DNA from 4 places in the Rhizobium sp. CFBP 8752 genome. Region 2 is predicted to be linked to each of the others. Evidence: predicted binding sites of a transcription regulator. Region 2 holds the regulator's gene; each other region holds the start of a gene.
What was found. Region 2 encodes LexA, which represses DNA repair genes until DNA is damaged. Its sites were predicted from a motif close to TGTTCNNNNTGTGTTCNG; they were not measured.
Positions count from the first base shown of each region.

Region 1 (4,200 bases), 920 kb from region 2:
TCGACGCGATGGATGATCAGATCGGAGCGCCGGACGCCCAGCCCCCGCTCCTCCAGCTTTGCCGTCAGTTGCGCCACCAGCCGGCGGACGTATTTTGCAATCGTATCGGGCGCACCGATGGGCTCCTGGAAATTGCGCGCCACCTCGACCAGATCCGGCGTGCGCAACGGCTCGATGGGTTCTGCGAGACGGCCGAAGAGCTGATCGAGACGGCGTCCGACCTCCGGACCAAATCGCAGTGTCAACGGCGCACGCGGCAGTGCCGACAGCTCTCCCACCGTCTCGATACCCAGGATGCGCAATGCCTGGATCGTATCTGCCGCAAGCCGCAGACAGTGGATTGGAAGTCCGATCACGGCCTTGGTGACATCACCGCGCGGCACCACCGTCGTTTCGTTCGTCGTCAGTCGCGCCAGTGCATGCGCCGCACCCCAGGTATCGGCGACAGCGGCACGTGCCGTCAGGCCCTTGCCGCGGAGACCGTTGACAACGCCGGAGATCAGCAGCTCTTCACCACCCTGAAGGTGATCGGCACCTTCGGTATCCATGACGATGCCATCCGTTCCATCCACGGCAACGACGGGGCTGTATTGACGAAGCGCCCATAGCGCCAGGCGCTCGACGGCTGCGGCGTCGGCAACGGGATCGGCGTCCACCATATGAAGGTTGCCAATCATCGCCTGTGCCTTGCTGGCAGCCATGCCGACTTTGAGGCCCAGCTTGCGGGCAGCCGTATCGGCTGCCGATATCCAGCGTTTCGAGCCGCTGCGCGAGACCACGACCAGCGGCTGGTCAACCGACACGGCTTCCTCGCCATGCCGACGTATCCGATCCGTTGCTAGATAGGGGAAGTAAACAGACACGACCCTCGGCATCGCAGGCTCCTAACTCAAACTCGGCACATTGCCCCGCCTTTACCCGCATCAATTCCGCCAGCCACCTCGCCCGTCCCACGCCGGCGACAGGAAGCGGCTCGGACGGCAGGGTGCTGATCCTCCAGCGTGTTGTGGACGCCGTCGGCTGACCGTAGTCGGAGGCCTCCGTCTGCCGTCGCCAGCGCCGGACGACCAGGCCGAGCGTCCCCGTCTTCTCGGCAGCCAGTTGAAGACGCCGCGACGCGGTCATCGGCAGCCTCACCAGTTCCCCGACGACGGCCGCCAATCCCCCGAAGGACAGCCCCTCTTCCATCGAGGCAAGCACGTCCTCCTCCCTGTCCGCTTCGCAGTAGATGACGCGATCCGGGTGAAGCCCCGCCTGCGACAGCGCCGGCGCAAAGAGATCCGGCCGGGTCAGGCACCAGAGAACCTTTCCCTTGGCCCGGGCCGCAATACCTGCCGCAAACAGGGCGGCCGCGGCACCGTCGATTGTACCCGCCCCGCCACCTGCAATTTCATGCAATGCGCCATAGGCAAGCCCCCCGCCCGGCAATCGCTCGTCAACGTCAGGCACCCCGAAGGGCAGCACGAGCGCCTTGCGCGACACGCTGCCTTCCAGATGCGCAATCCGGTCTCTCAGTTCCTCGACAAGCCTTGAGGCAGGGGCATGCGACATCGTTCACGGCCCTCCTCAAGGTTCGCGTTGCACAGGACTTCATGTCCCAAAGAATGTTGGTGTTCTGTTTCTGTTCCGCCGCGACAGAAGAGTCAAGCGGGGTCAGAACGGGATAGCTCTCGGCATTTTAGCGCCGGTGAAGATTCATCGTTCTGAATCAGCTTCGTAGGCGGCTTGAGAGGCTCGATGGAGTGCTTGAGATTTTTTGCATGTTCTTGATCTGGGCTAGGGCGACACGAAAACCGTGAGAACTTTCCGTTCTCAAATCGCCCAATCTGCATATCAAGAATGTAACAGAGTGGCTCGGCGATGTGTGGCAGAGCCAAAGGGGATGAACACTCGCGCTCATGCGGGACTATGGCCGTCTGCGGCCATCCGCCCACGAGCCGCCGCCCTTTGGCTCTTTCCCTTTCCCGCAGACACCAAGGAGCACAACGCTACCATCTGTGCCATCGCCGAGGAACTCGACGTTGGATTTGCAGGCGTTCAATGTCAGACGTTTTGTATAGGAGACCAGTGAAGGCTTGCCGCATCAGGTGGCGTCTTCTCCCCTGCGAGAGAATGCGGGAGACAGGCAAGGTTGCCCGTCGCCCGCCGTGCCGCCGTCCTCAGTGGATCGCGGTGCTGACGATCCGGTAGGGGTGTTCAGCTTCATATTCGACCATGATCTGGACGGCCTGTTCGAGAACCTGTTCGGCTTCCTCGACGTGATCGCGTGCAAGCTGATCGGCGTTGATGAAGATCGCTTCGGCCATGTTGCCGGAGATCGCAGCGAACTGGCGGTTACCTTCGACCAGGGCTTCTCTGGCAGCGCCTTCAAGCGCGTGCGCCATGGTGATCAGCGCGTCTTCGCGCTCCTCGATCGTCAGGTCCCGGATTGTCTTTGTCATCTGCTGCATCGTGCCACCCACCTTAATAGTCGTTGTGACGATATCGGTCCCGGTAGGGCCCCGTTCACAGCGAAATGGGCATGTTGGCGCCAGATTTCAAGGTTCAGGCCCGCACGGGCTCGTCCTTGTGGACGGCATCGCGGGGCACGAACAGGCAAGCGGGCACGATCAGGACGGCAAACAGGAGCATGGTCAGGAAGGTCGCGTGCAGGCCGTCCTGCAGCGCAAGGCGAACCGCTTCGGCATCGCCACTCACGAGACCGGTTCCGTTCAGGAGAGCACGCAGCTGGTCGGTCGTGATCACCTGTCCGCTGGTCGTATGGACCAGGCCCCAGCTCAGCACCGCCCCGAGAATCGCCGCGCCCAGCGTGCTGCCGAGGTTGCGGGAAAACACGTTCGACGCCGTGGCACTGCCGCGTTGCGAGGCCGCGACGCTTCCCTGGGTGAGGATCAGTGCGCCGATATTGAGAAGGCCCATGCCGAAGCCCATGACGAGCGAGCCGGCACCCGCAAGCACCGCCGAACTGGATGGCGTCAGCAGGGTCAGGAGGAAGGTTCCCACGGGGACGAACACGGCGCCCACCAGCATGATCGGCCGCAGCCCGAACCGGGTGAAGTTCCGCGAAGCGATCGTTGCGCCGCACGGCCATCCCAAGAGAAGCATGGTCAGTGCAAAGCCCGCCACCAGCGGCGACTGGTTGAGCACGGTCTGCACATACATGGGCAGGAAGGTGGTGAGCCCCATGATCGCCATGGAGGCGAAGAAGACAGAGATGTTGGCGGCCGCAATCGGCCGGTAGAGCCAGAGATCCGGCGCGACCATCGGTTCTTCGACGCGGCGCTCCTGCCAGATGAACAGCGCAAGCGACACGGCAAACAGGACGAAGGAGACGATCGCGGACGTCGACAATCCGGTCTCGGAGACCGTGAGGCCAATCATCAGCGCCGAGATGGAGACGGCAAACAGCACGGCGCCCAGGATATCGATCGAGACCGTCCGGGTGTGCTTTTCCTCGTGGTAGAACAGGATGAACGCTGCGGCAGCGGCGAGACCTACCGGCACGTTGATCCAGAAGATCCAGGCCCAAGGCAGGTTATGGATGATGACGCTGCCGAGCAGCGGGCCAACCACGGCCGAGAGCGCCCAGACGCTGGCCAGATAGCCCTGAACCTTTCCACGCTGGCTGCCCGGAAAGAGATCGGCCACCACCGTCATGGCGACAGGCTGAATGGCGCCAGCGCCGATGCCCTGGAGCAGTCTGAAGGCAATCATGGACGGCATCGACCAGGCAAATCCGCAGAGGATGGAGGCGACCAGGAAGACGGCGATGCCAGCCAGCACGATCGGCTTTCGCCCGTAGATATCGGAAAGCTTGCCGAAGACGACGGTCAGCGCGGTCTGCGACAGGAGGAAAGCGGAAAACACCCAGCTGTAGAGATTGAGCTGCCCGAGCTGGGCTGCGATCTGCGGCATGGCGGTGGAGACGATGGTCGCTTCGATGGCGATCATCGCCATGCTTGCCATGATCGCGGCTACGACGAGCCCGCGATGTGAGACTTTTTCAGACATGAATGAATCCGAAGCCCTGACGGAGGGCGCGACAAGAGAGAAATTCGGCGGTCGCGGCAGGATATTGCGTCTGCAAAGCGTGCATCTGCAAGTTCTGGTGGCCGTCAGTGCGTCATCGACTTAGGAGCGCAAACTTGGTTGCGTCAAGCTATATTTGATTTAGATCAAGTTCCACAAGCGCTCCTCACC
Region 1 covers NZ_JACYUZ010000001.1:2,678,701-2,682,900, forward strand. The annotation lists gene IFT59_RS12840 (Y-family DNA polymerase) at 1-875, opposite strand, end outside; gene IFT59_RS12845 (ImuA family protein) at 793-1,551, opposite strand; gene IFT59_RS12850 (hypothetical protein) at 2,160-2,450, opposite strand; gene IFT59_RS12855 (MDR family MFS transporter) at 2,545-4,011, opposite strand.
Region 1: the regulator LexA is predicted to act here: its motif matches at 1,612-1,629, upstream of IFT59_RS12845 (ImuA family protein).

Region 2 (4,200 bases):
ACGTTGCATTTCATTGCCGGGATCGTGGTGACGTCGCTGATCGGCAGTACGTCGACGTCGATCTATTCGATCGAGCATTTCCACCATCTGACCACCTACGGCCTCGCGGCCAATCTCGCGGCCATGCCGATCATTTCCTTCGTGGTGATGCCGGCAGGTCTCGTGGCCATGCTGCTGATGCCGTTCGGGCTGGATGCTCCCGTTCTGTTCATCATGGGCGAGGGGCTGCGGATCGTCATTCGCATTGCCGAGATCGTCGCCGCATGGGGCGGCGATATTGCCATCGGCCGGCAGAACCCGCTTTTCCTGCCTCTGGCGACGGCAGGCTTTCTGCTTCTGACGCTGCTGCGCACGCCGCTGAGGTTGACAGGCGCGCTGTTCATGGCGGTGGCTTTGCTCTTTGCGGTCCGCTCAGGCTCGGCGCCGAGGCCTGATATCGTCATATCCGAAGACGGCGCGTCAGTGGGACTGATCCAGGATGACAAGATCACCCTCAATCGAACCCGACCGCCGGGATTTATCTACGATCAATGGCGGCGAGCGCTGGTGCTTGAGACCGGAGAACAACCGCTCGCCTTGCCGGTTCTTGCCTCTTCGGAACCAGCGCGAGGTGCCAGCCTTGCGAAAAGCGATGACAGACCACCTGGACCACATTCGCGACCGGATTTGACGCGCCGGGAAATCGAATATGTCAGGGGTTTTCTTCAAGCATTGAAGCCCGGACGATTCGCCTGTCTGCCGAAAATCCTGTGCGCGGCGCAGACTGCTCAGGACATCCGGATCGTCACCGTCGAAGACAACCGATACACCGGTCTTGCCTGCGATGTCGGTCGGATCATCGTCTCGCCCGGCGCACGCTTCGATACTTGCCGCTCCGGCGCCTTGCTTCTCAGCGGGCGGACGTTGCGCCGGACTGGCGCACTGGAAATCACCATTATTCCGAACGCGACAGCGCCAGACATCAAGATTACGGCGGCAATGCGAGACAGCGCACAGACCTCAAGCCGTCCGTGGACCGTCCACCGGTTCTATGACTGGCGAACGCGACAACTCGACTTTGGCATCCCGGAGGCTGTTGCTGCGCATCTCCGGGATGACACCGTTCTTAATGATAGCGGCGAATAAGGCCGACAAGCTTGCCCTGGACCTTCACCCGGTCGGGCGGGAAGATGCGGGTCTCGTAAGCCGGGTTTGCCGCTTCCAGTGCGATCGAGGCACCCTTGCGGCGAAACCGCTTCAGGGTCGCTTCTTCCTCATCGACCAGGGCAACGATGATATCGCCTGGACTTGCGGTGCTGGTATTCTTGATGATGACGGTATCGCCATCGAGGATGCCGGCATCGATCATCGAATCGCCCTTCACTTCGAGCGCGTAATGATCGCCGGAACCCAGCATCTCGATCGGAACGGCGATGTCATGGGTGTTGTTCTGGATCGCGGAGATCGGCACGCCGGCAGCGATTCGACCCATGACCGGAATGTTTGTCGAGAACGGATTGTCCGCCATGACCGGCGCCGGCTTCTGAGCGACGACCGGTTGCGTTTTGCCGAGGCTTCCCTCGATGACACTGGGAGAAAAACCCCGTCGCGGATGAAGGTTCGCCACATAGGCGTCAGGCAGCTTGATCACTTCGAGCGCGCGTGCTCTGTTCGGCAGACGGCGAATAAAGCCACGCTCCTCGAGCGCGGTGATCAGCCTATGGATGCCGGACTTCGATGCAAGGTCGAGAGCGTCCTTCATTTCGTCAAACGACGGCGGCACGCCTGATTCTTTCATCCGCTCGTGGATGAACAGAAGTAACTCCTGTTGCTTGCGTGTCAGCATGGACGGGACCCTCAGAATTGGAAACAAATGCAGAACGGACGCTATATGTTCTATCTGTGTTCCGCAAGCCCCAAATTTTTGCTCAAGAATAGTCTCATTTCAGCGTTCGATCACGTATTCAGTTCGTGCGCAGCACTTGCCGAGTTTCCCGCGATAGCCAATGTTCTGCGGAATAAGACTTTGGGGGTGTAAGTGGGTAACAAGTCAGTCGATCATTTGGTTCTGCCCGTTGCAGATCTGGCGTCAGCGCGGGGGAGGTTGACCGCTCTCGGCTTTACTGTGGCACCTGAAGGTGTTCACCCTTTCGGCACAGCCAATGCCTGCATATTCTTCGCGGATGGCTCGTACCTCGAGCCACTGGCCATTGTGAACCGTCGGCAAGCCTCGCTTGCGGCAAAACGAGGCAACGTGTTCACCGATCGCGACATCCGCTTTCGCGGCCAGCGGAAAAGGGAAGGTCTATCGGCGGTGGTCGTCGGGACGCAGGATGCAGCGGCCGATCATAGCCGTTTTGTGGACGGGTACATGTCTGCGGGCGAGATGCTTCAGTTCTCCCGCCCGATGCAGTTGCCCGATGGTGGGGAGAGCGAAGTCTCATTCCGTCTGGCGTTCGCGGCAGTCCCCGAGGTCGATGACATCTTGCTGTTTTCCTGCCAGCGCATGGCCGCATTACCGGCAGATCGCGGTGGTCTTGATGAGCACGCAAACGCCGTTACAGGCCTTCGAGAGATCGTCTTTTCTGCAGATGACCCGCTGGAGTTTCTGCCGCTTTTCGAAACCGTGTTCGAGACGCAACCCGAGCAAGGGAAAGACGGTCTGCGGATCGAAGCTGCCAATGCCGGCATCCGCATTCAATCCAACGACACGTTCAGCGACGAGTTCCGGTCTTCGATGAAGCCCTTGTTATCGTCGCGCCTCGCTGCGCGCGGGATCATCTTCAAGACCACCGATCTCGCCGTGACAGAGATCACCCTTGCTGCTAATGACGTCGCATTCATCCGCAGGGATGGCCGCGTGATCGTGTCGGCAGCCCCGGGGCAAGGTGTGGTTTTCGGTTTCGAGGAATAGTGAAATGACAGTCTCCGTCAATTCTGAAGTGTCCGTGGGCGAGGGGAGTTCGAAAGTCGTTTTCTCAAACACGGCAAAGCTCTCGCTGATTGCCGGTCCCTGCCAGATGGAAAGCCGTGATCATGCGTTCATGATCGCCGGCACGCTTGTCGAACTCTGCAAGAAACTCGGCATCGGCCTCGTCTACAAATCCTCCTTCGACAAGGCCAACCGCACGTCGATCTCCGGCAAGCGCGGCATCGGCTTGGACAACGCGATGGCGATCTTTGCCGATCTGAAGACGGAATTCGGCTTTCCCGTTCTGACCGACATTCACACTGAAGAGCAATGCGCTCTCGTGGCGGATACGATCGATATCCTGCAGATCCCCGCCTTCCTGTCGCGCCAGACGGACTTGCTCGTCGCGGCCGCAAAGACGGGTTGCGCGATCAACGTGAAGAAGGGCCAGTTCCTGGCGCCCTGGGACATGAAGAACGTCCAGGCGAAGTTCCTCGAAAGCGGCAATCCCAATGTGATGCTGTGCGAGCGCGGTGCCTCGTTCGGCTACAACACGCTTGTCTCCGACATGCGCTCGCTGCCGATCATGGCGGCTCTCGGAAGCCCCGTTATTTTTGACGCAACCCATTCCGTGCAGCAGCCCGGCGGCCAGGGCGGTTCTTCCGGCGGCCAGCGCGAATTTGTCGAAACGCTGGCGCGGGCAGCCGTCGCCGTCGGCGTTGCTGGCGTCTTTATCGAAACCCACGAAGACCCTGACAACGCACCGTCCGACGGTCCGAACATGGTCCACCTGAAGGACATGCCGCGCCTTCTGGAAAAGCTGCTGGCCTTCGACGCCATCGCAAAAGGCTGACGGCGTCGAAAAACCGCCGAATTGACTGGACTGTAATCCGCGTGTCATCGACGATCGCACAATGTCGATGACACGCCTGTTCGCTGAGCCTGCGAATTCAGGCTCGCACATTAACCGAGGAGAGACCCTTGACCGCCATTACCGACATCATCGCTCGCGAAATTCTGGACAGCCGTGGCAATCCGACCGTCGAGGTGGATGTTTATCTGGAAGACGGCTCGATGGGCCGCGCCGCCGTTCCGTCGGGAGCCTCCACGGGCGCGCATGAAGCCGTCGAACTTCGCGATGGCGGCAAGCGCTATGGTGGCAAGGGCGTCGAAAAGGCTGTCGAAGCCGTCAACACCGAGATCTTCGACGCGATCGGCGGCTTCGATGCCGAAAGCCAGATCCACATCGACAAGACCCTGATCGCGCTCGACGGCACCCCGAACAAGTCGCGCCTGGGTGCAAACGCCAT
Region 2 covers NZ_JACYUZ010000001.1:1,762,367-1,766,566, reverse strand. The annotation lists gene IFT59_RS08470 (ComEC/Rec2 family competence protein) at 1-1,125, shown strand, start outside; gene lexA (transcriptional repressor LexA) at 1,106-1,825, opposite strand; gene IFT59_RS08460 (VOC family protein) at 2,018-2,893, shown strand; gene kdsA (3-deoxy-8-phosphooctulonate synthase) at 2,898-3,743, shown strand; gene eno (phosphopyruvate hydratase) at 3,872-4,200, shown strand, end outside.

Region 3 (4,200 bases), 1.2 Mb from region 2:
TGCCGAGCGAGGAAAGCGCCATGGCAGATGCAGCGCCGGGCGCCGCCAGCCGCACTGTGGTGGACCAGAGCGCCCGCGCGGGCGAACGTCCGAGACTTTCGGCCGCCTGTTCCAGCTCTGCCGGCACCTGCGCGATGCTGGCGCGCAGGCTGACCAGCGCCCGCGGCAGAAACATGATGACGTAGGCGATGACGATCGTCGCCACCGTCTGGTAAAGCGGCAGCATCACCCGGATCGAGATCGTTACCAGAGCGAGCGCAACAACCACGCCCGGCATCGAGCTTGCGAGATAATAGCAGCCTTCGAGAAACCGACTGGAACGCGTCGGGCGGCGCACCGAAAGCCAGGCGATCGGCACGGCGGCAGCAGCCGTCGCCACACCGCCGATCACGCAGATCGTCAGCGTCTGGGAAAGGGCCAACCCGATCTCGCTGAATTGCCAGATATCAGCACCACCGGCGATCAGCCAGCGCCCGAGCGTCAGCACCGGCACGCCAAGCGAAACCGCAGTAGTCACGACCGGCAGCAGCAGGCAGGGATATCGCCAGACGCCAAGCGAGGCGCGCACCGGATGGCGGGCAACGCCCGAGCCCAGCCGGGCATAGCGACGGCGGCCCCGCACAGCGGCATCGACGCCGATCAGCACGAAGCAGCAGGCCACCAGCACCAGCGCCAGCATATGCGCTGCAACGCCGTTGTAGGTGGACTGGAACTGGTCAAGAATTGCCGTCGTGAATGTGTCGAACCGGATCATCGCATAGAGCCCGTATTCCGACAGGAGATGCAGGCTGATCAGCAGCGCCCCGCCACACAGTGACAGTCTGAGTTGCGGCAACACAACACGCCGCATGACAGCAGCGGGCGAAAGACCGAGAGAGGCCGCCTGATCCTCCAGTGCCGGATCGATCAGCCGAAGGGCCGCCGACACGGGAAGGTAGACGAAGGGAAAGTAGGTCACGACCGAGATCGCGACGCCCGCTCCAAGCCCGTTCAGCCGCGGCCACATACCGATCCAGGCATAGGACTGCACGAAAGCGGGAATGGCGAGCGGCACGATGGCAAGCCAGGCCCATAGCTTTGCACCCGGCAGGTCGGTGCGCTCCGTCAGCCATGCAAGCGCTGTTGCAAGAACCGTCGCGACCGGCACCGTGAAGACGATCAGCGCAACGGTATTGAACAGGAGGTCGCCGACACGGGAACGGAAGATCAGCTGCGATGCCGTTTCCCAGCCGGTCGCAACCGTTGCCCAGAACACGAACCCGAGCGGCGTCAGCGTCAGGGCGGCAATCGCAACGGCGATTGCCAGCGTCCAAGACGATCCGGCAAGGGGTTTCCCCGCAGGCTTCCGGCGCGGCCGGCTGGCAACCATGCTCTCGGTGGTAAACGTCATCGCGTGCTCAAGAAAGAAGAGACATCGCAGGTACGCCCTGCGATGTCCGTGCGCAACAGGATTCGATGGTGTTTAGAGAATGCCGGCGGCTGTCATCATGTCGGTGACCTTGGCATTGTTGAGGCTCGAAGGCTCGACCTTCGGCGCCTGAAGGTCGGCAATCGGAACGAGCGCCTTGTTGGAAGCCTCGTCCTTGCCGACGGCGTATTCGAACGAGGTGCCGTCACGCAGAATCTTCTGGCCGCCCTTGCCGGCAAGCCATTTCAGAAATGCCTGCGCCTGCTCCTTGTGCTTGGAAGAGGCCAGAATGCCACCGCCGGAGATCGACACGAAGGCGCCCGGATCCTGGTTCTTGAAGTAATGCAGCGCAACGTTCTTGCTGTTTTCGCCGGTCTTCGCCTGATCGCCGAAATAGTAGTAGTGATAGATCAGCGCGCCTTCGAACTGGCCCGCATTGACGGCCTTCATGGCGGTGGAATTGCCACGCACGGCAGTGAAGTTCTCTTTCATGCCCTTCAGCCAGGCAGCGGTTTCCGGCTCACCCTTCAGCTGCAGAAACGCGCCGACGATCGCCTGGAAATCGGCACCCGACGGAGATGCGGCCCAACGGCCCTTCCATTCGGGCTTGGCGAGATCGAGCATCGATTTCGGCAGCTTGTCCTCGGTGAGCTTGGTCTTGTCATAGGCAAACACGGTGGAGCGCGCGGCAATTCCGGTCCAGTGACCGTTGGCCGGGCGGAACTGCTCGGGAACGAGATCGAGCGTTGCCTTGTCGACAGGCTCAAACAGCCCCTTGCCATCGACAAGCGCCATGGCCGGCGAATTTTCCGTCAGAAACAGGTCGGCCGGCGAGTTGGCGCCTTCCTGCACAATCTGGTTTGCCATTTCGAGGTCGGATCCGTTGCGCACCGTAATGACGATGCCGGTCTCTTCCTTGAAGGCCTCGACCCATTCCTTGGTCAGGCCCTCGTGCTGGGCATTGTAGATCGTCAGGCTGTCGGCGACCTGCGCGTTGGCCGGCATGGACAGAGCAAGTAGCGAAACGGCGAGCGAAGCTCCGGCCGAAAGAGCAGACAGAATTTTCAAGTTTGCCTCCAATTTATAAGCGTCATCGCATCGATAGCCAAAGCCGACCTGCGTAGTCAAGTTTAAGAATCGAACGGGGATGGAGACCGATTGCGGCAAATGCCGGCGAATCAGGTAGAGCTGAAACGAACACATCAAGAACAAGCCGCGGAAGCTGAATGTCGGTTGCTTATCTGGAAAAATTGAACGAGGCCCAGCGCCGCGCGGTCGAGCATGGTTCGGACGTTCCGGATGGCGGCGCTGCGGGACCGCTTCTGGTGATTGCAGGCGCAGGCTCGGGCAAGACCAATACGCTTGCCCATCGCGTTGCCCACCTGATCGTGTCAGGTGCCGATCCTCGCCGCCTGCTGCTGATGACGTTTTCCCGCCGTGCGGCCTCCGAAATGGGCCGCCGCGTCCAGCGCATCTGCCGCGAAGTGATGGGGGCGAAGTCCGGCGTCATGACCGATGCGCTCGCCTGGGCCGGCACGTTTCACGGCATCGGCGCAAGGCTGTTGCGGATCTATGCCGAACAGATCGGCCTCGACCAGGAATTCACCATCCACGACCGTGAGGATTCCGCCGACCTGATGAACCTCGTTCGCCACGAGCTCGGCTTCTCCAAGACGGAGAGCCGGTTTCCGACCAAGGGCACCTGCCTTGCGATCTATTCGCGCGCCGTCAATTCCGAGACGCCGCTGGACGAGGTGCTGAAGACCTCCTTCCCATGGTGCCTCGCCTGGGAACCGCAGCTGCGCGACCTGTTCGCCTCCTATGTGGACGCCAAGCAGGCGCAGAACGTTCTCGATTACGACGATCTTCTGCTCTACTGGGCGCAGATGATGAGCGAGCCGCTGATTGCGCAGGATGTCGGCGAACGGTTCGATCACGTCATGGTCGACGAATACCAGGACACCAACCGGCTGCAATCCTCGATCCTGATGGCGATGAAACCCGGCGGCCGCGGCCTGACGGTGGTGGGCGACGACGCCCAGTCGATCTATTCGTTCCGCGCCGCCACGATCCGCAACATCCTCGATTTCCCCGCGACCTTCGATCCGCCGGCCAACATCGTCACGCTCGACCGCAACTACCGCTCGACCACCACCATTCTGGCAGCCGCCAATGGCGTCATCGAACTTGCCCGCGAGCGGTTCACGAAAAACCTGTGGACCGACCGGCAGTCGGAGGAGAGACCGCGTCTGGTCACCGTCAAGGACGAGACTGAACAGGCGAGCTATATCGTGGAAAAAATCCTCGAGAACCGCGAAACCGGCATGTTGCTGAAGCAGCAGGCCGTGCTGTTTCGCGCCTCGCACCATTCCGGTCCGCTGGAAGTGGAACTCACGCGCCGCAACATTCCCTTCGTCAAGTTCGGCGGCCTGAAATTCCTCGATAGCGCCCATGTGAAGGACATGCTGGCGGCTCTGCGCTTTGCCCAGAACCCGCGTGACCGGGTTGCGGGGTTCAGGCTTCTGCAGCTCATTCCGGGTATCGGCCCGCAAACGGCGGCAAAGATCCTCGATGCGATCGCAGCTGATCCGGAACCGCTGGCGGCACTCCAGGAAATCCCCTCGCCTCCGAGGTCCGGAGAAGACTGGCCGGCCTTTGTCGAGATGCTCGGCGCCGTCAGGAAAAGCGAAGGCTGGCCTTCCGAGATCGGGCTCGCCCGCCAATGGTACGAGCCGCATCTTAGCCGCATCCACGAAGATGCCGACACCCGCAAGGCCGACCTTCTGCAACTG
Region 3 covers NZ_JACYUZ010000001.1:591,234-595,433, reverse strand. The annotation lists gene IFT59_RS02730 (ABC transporter permease) at 1-1,390, opposite strand, end outside; gene IFT59_RS02725 (iron ABC transporter substrate-binding protein) at 1,463-2,413, opposite strand; gene IFT59_RS02720 (ATP-dependent helicase) at 2,635-4,200, shown strand, end outside.
Region 3: the regulator LexA is predicted to act here: its motif matches at 2,602-2,619, upstream of IFT59_RS02720 (ATP-dependent helicase).

Region 4 (4,200 bases), on a different contig from region 2:
GATATCGATCGCCAGCGCTTCCACGACCATTGGCGTCACCCGCACGGCACCATGGGCCGCCAGATCCCGGGCATGCTCACCTACGTCCAAGGGCACCAGTTCGACACCGACCGCCTCGGCCCGGGTCAGGACAAGTACGACGGCGTTGCCATGCCGTCGTTCGACTCCCCGAAAGACGCCGCCGCACTGGTCGACGAGCCCTTGTTCGTCGACAACATCCGCCCCGACGAGCCGTTGTTCCAAGACCTGCCGAATGTCATCTTCTTCATCACCGAGGAGGATGTAATCGTCTCGCGGCCTCCAATGGGTGCCGTATCCGACGTTGATCGACAATGGGACGTGCTGGAGCGGCCGACCAGCATCCATCTCCTGCAATTCGTGCACCTTGATGGCAATCCTGGCTGGGTGGGCGCTGATGACGCCGAGCTCGGCCTGCGGATCGGCGCGCTGCGTCACGCGGTGAACCGGCCGAGCGCCGAGGTGCACGGCGACGGCGCACCGTTCCTGGGCGCCCGCCAGTTGTGGTGGCCCACATTGACGGCGTTCCAGGACGGCGTGGACGCCGATCGGGCCGCCTTCGACGGGCTCCTCGCCCAGGCCGGTAAAGCCGTCACCATGTTGGCGGTCTCAGAGCGGTTTGTGCGGTGAGGCGGAGTTTTTTGGAGCGGCCGACAGGGCGCTAACCCTGCCGACCCTTTACGTCTTATCTGATCGGACTAACCCGCAGAGACACTGTCAAGCCGCTGCGGGTTAATCGGACTGAAGGGGAGCGCTGAAGGTCGCCATAGGGGGGTGAGAGGTTTTCGTATCGCTTTGCCTTAAGGAGGTCGATCTCTCCCCAGCTCAACACGGAGCCGTCCAGTCCACCACCACCGCTGTGAGGTGTATCCCGCAGAGGTGGTCTTGTCTGATGCTTTGCTGAGACAATGTAACTGTCAAATGACCCGCGAGACAGTTCAGTTAAATGGGGACGAGCCATGAGAGCGAATGCGGAATCGACCATTTTGAGTTTTGTCGCCAGTCGACCTGATGGGACGACGTGCCCGAGCGAAGTTGCGCGCAGCCTTGCAAATGATCACAACGCCCCGCTTGAGTGGCGTGACTACATGCCAGCCGTCCATGAAGCGGTTGATGCCTTGATTGCGCGAAGAGAGATCACTCTTTCCTGGAAATCTGTCGTAATGGGGGAGAGAACCGGTCCCTACCGTATAAGCGCTCGCAAGCAAAATCGCTAATGCCGAGACGTCTGCAGCCGCTTTTTAGCGCCCTAGACGAGCTCAATGACAGGAAACCGTTCAAGCACATCGCGACCGTGCTGATAGTCGCGAGCCCACTTTAGCATCTCTATAAGCTTCGGGTCAGTAAGTGTGCGCGCAAGAGCGGTCCGGTTATCGGGACTCGGGGAGCTTAGTCGTTGCCCGATTGATGTAATCGACCAGGGCGCGGGCAGCGGCGAATGATTTTACTATTTCCTCGACGAGATTGGAGGACACGAGCATCTCGTCAGAAACGTTGCGACAGGCTCCGAAGTTTTTGAGATTGAGAAAGTCGAGCGCGTCGTGATTTCTGACGTACCCGCTGGCGCTCAAATTATGACCGCCCGTCAGACCATGTGGGAAATATGTCCGAAATAATGAACCGTCGACGATCCCTCTCCATTTGCCGGTGTGGCTTGCGATTGTTTGCCGCAAAACGCGCGCAAGCCTTGGCGGGGGTAGCAGCGCTCCGCCTCCGCTGTATGAGCTGTGCGGAGAGATTTGCACGAAATATGTCGCGGCTGCGTTCTTCGAAGGCGAAACTCGCAACGTGATGCAGCATGTGCCTTTCGAGATAGACGCGGTACTCAAACATTTGCGGGGATCTCGGTTGGCCTCATCTACGCGCTTGTCGATCGACCCTGTGCTATTAGCCAACGCTAAGGTGAATTCAATTAAGTCGCGGCGCGCGCAATCAAGTCTAGCTCGGTTGTCGTCGAGCCACTCGGCGCCGTGATTACTGGAGGCTTCCTCTAGAAATTCAAAAGTCGATCGGTTGATCATCCACTGTCTCAAACATGGCAAACCGGCCTGTCATAGAACGGGCGGAACGTAAAGTGAACGGAAATAGCTCGAGCGGACATGAAAAGAGTTGGAAGTCGGATGCTTCCAATCGCTGATTGCTACCCCCAGATAGGGTAGGGCTCGTGGAATTGCTACTTCGGTAACTGAGCGGCGAGTGGTTCGCTCGCATTTTCGTAAACACATTGTCTAGGAAAGGATCCATATGGCGAGAATGGTCAAGAAAGCGGATCTGCCGATAAAAACGTGTGCGACATGCGGCAAACCCTTTGCATGGAGGCTGAAGTGGGCCAAGAACTGGAGCGACGTGAAGTACTGTTCTGAACGCTGCCGCCGCTCTAAGCTCAAGCCACCACATCCAAAGTTATAGAATCCTGCCCGCCTGCAGATGCTTCGAAGGCTGCCGTACAAGCCGCTTCTGGCTATGGTGGAGCAAACTTCGGACATTCTGAGCTATTTTCGGTGACGAAAGATGGAGGCGAAGTGTCTTGGCACCATCACGGCTGCCGAAGAGATGATCCTAATGCCTTTGATCCTCTTGCTTTGCGGGTCGTATTGACCCCTGGCGCAACAGTGGCCCGATCAGGTCGTGACGACTTCGCGCCCAGTCACAGCCGACACAATCCGGAAAAGACTGCCGAGTTTACTGCATCGTACCACCAGTAAGACCGGGTAAGTCGCGCAGAGCCCCAAGGTCTGACACAAGTCTTTACGACAGCTACGCAAAGTTTTACCGATCGATTCACCGCGTTGCCTACCGTGCCGGCAAGGGGCAGCGATGGCTGAAAAAGCGTTATTGGGTTTCGGCTTACTGCTGATCGTTGCCGGGCTGATCTGGGCGGCCCAAGGAGCGGCTTCTTTCCCTATCCCGCCAAGAGTTTCATGATCGACCCACGACCCTAAATCGTCGGTGGGGCCCTCACAGCAGCTTGCGGCATGGCGTTGCTTTTGTGGTCACGACGGTATTGAGGATGCAGAATAGTCGAGGCTTATTCTGCCAACGCCACAGTATCGCCGATCGTCTCTTACGTTCCCGTGGTACACTGACATTCGAACCTTTACCGCAGCATGGCTGCTGCGCACCTTTCATGTCTGCCAAGGTAAATGCCTCGGCAACCTCGATGAACAGGCTCCGTAGCGGCCGCTCGCCAGTCCACCTACAAAAGGCCCAACTCGAGTGAATCGGATTTCTATCCGATCGCCGCCACTGATAGCTTCAGTCGCTTTTGCGCCTTCAGTGACAAATCAGTCGTCGCGTCGCGGATCCAGCGCGTCGTTCAGTCCGTCGCCCAACAGATTGAAGCCCATGACGAGCAGGATGATCGCGACACCCGGCCAGATAGCCATCCAGGGTGACTCCGTCAGGAACTGCCGGGCGACATCGAGCATGGTTCCCCATGATGGAGACGGTGGACGTTGGCCGAGGCCAAGAAAGGCGAGGCTGGCTTCGGCAAGAACCGCAGTTGCCATGGTAATCGTCGCCTGGACGATGATCGGTGCCATAGCGTTCGGCAGGATGTAGGTCAGCATGATCTTCCTATGCGGCACTCCCAGCAGGCGGGCGGCGTCGACATAGTCTTCGGCCTTGACCGTCATGACCTGCCCGCGCGTCAGGCGCACAAAAATCGGCATGGCCGATATCCCGATCGCGATCATCGCGTTTTCAAGGCTTGCACCGAGAAAGGCGGCAAACGCGATCGCCAGCACCAGAAAGGGGCATGCGAGAAGCGCGTCCGTAATGCGCGAAATCACCATGTCGACGAGGCCGCCGAAATAGCCGGCGATCATGCCGAGGGGGACGCCGATGGCGATGGCGATGGCGACGGACACAATGCCGACAAGCAGTGAAGCCCGCGTGCCATAGATGATACGCGTCAGGATATCGCGGCCAAGGTCGTCCGTGCCGAACCAGTGAGCAACTGTCGACCCCTGCCGGATTGCCATCCAGTCGGACGCATTGGGCTGGTAGGGCGCGATCAGAGGCGCTGCAATCGCGACCAGCACGAAGAACAGGATGATCGTTCCGCCGATCATCACGCCGGGCTGGCGCAGGCACCGTGAAAGCACCGACTTTCTTGCACCTGACGTGCTCGGTAACTGAAGCGTGGCGTTCAACGTGTTCATCCGCGCAACCTCGGGCTTA
Region 4 covers NZ_JACYUZ010000002.1:620,872-625,071, reverse strand. The annotation lists gene IFT59_RS15990 (EthD family reductase) at 1-648, shown strand, start outside; gene IFT59_RS23445 (DUF3253 domain-containing protein) at 978-1,235, shown strand; gene IFT59_RS15980 (DUF2461 family protein) at 1,389-2,039, opposite strand; gene IFT59_RS15975 (DUF2256 domain-containing protein) at 2,263-2,427, shown strand; gene IFT59_RS15970 (ABC transporter permease) at 3,303-4,181, opposite strand; gene IFT59_RS15965 (ABC transporter permease) at 4,178-4,200, opposite strand, start outside.
Region 4: the regulator LexA is predicted to act here: its motif matches at 2,082-2,099, upstream of IFT59_RS15980 (DUF2461 family protein).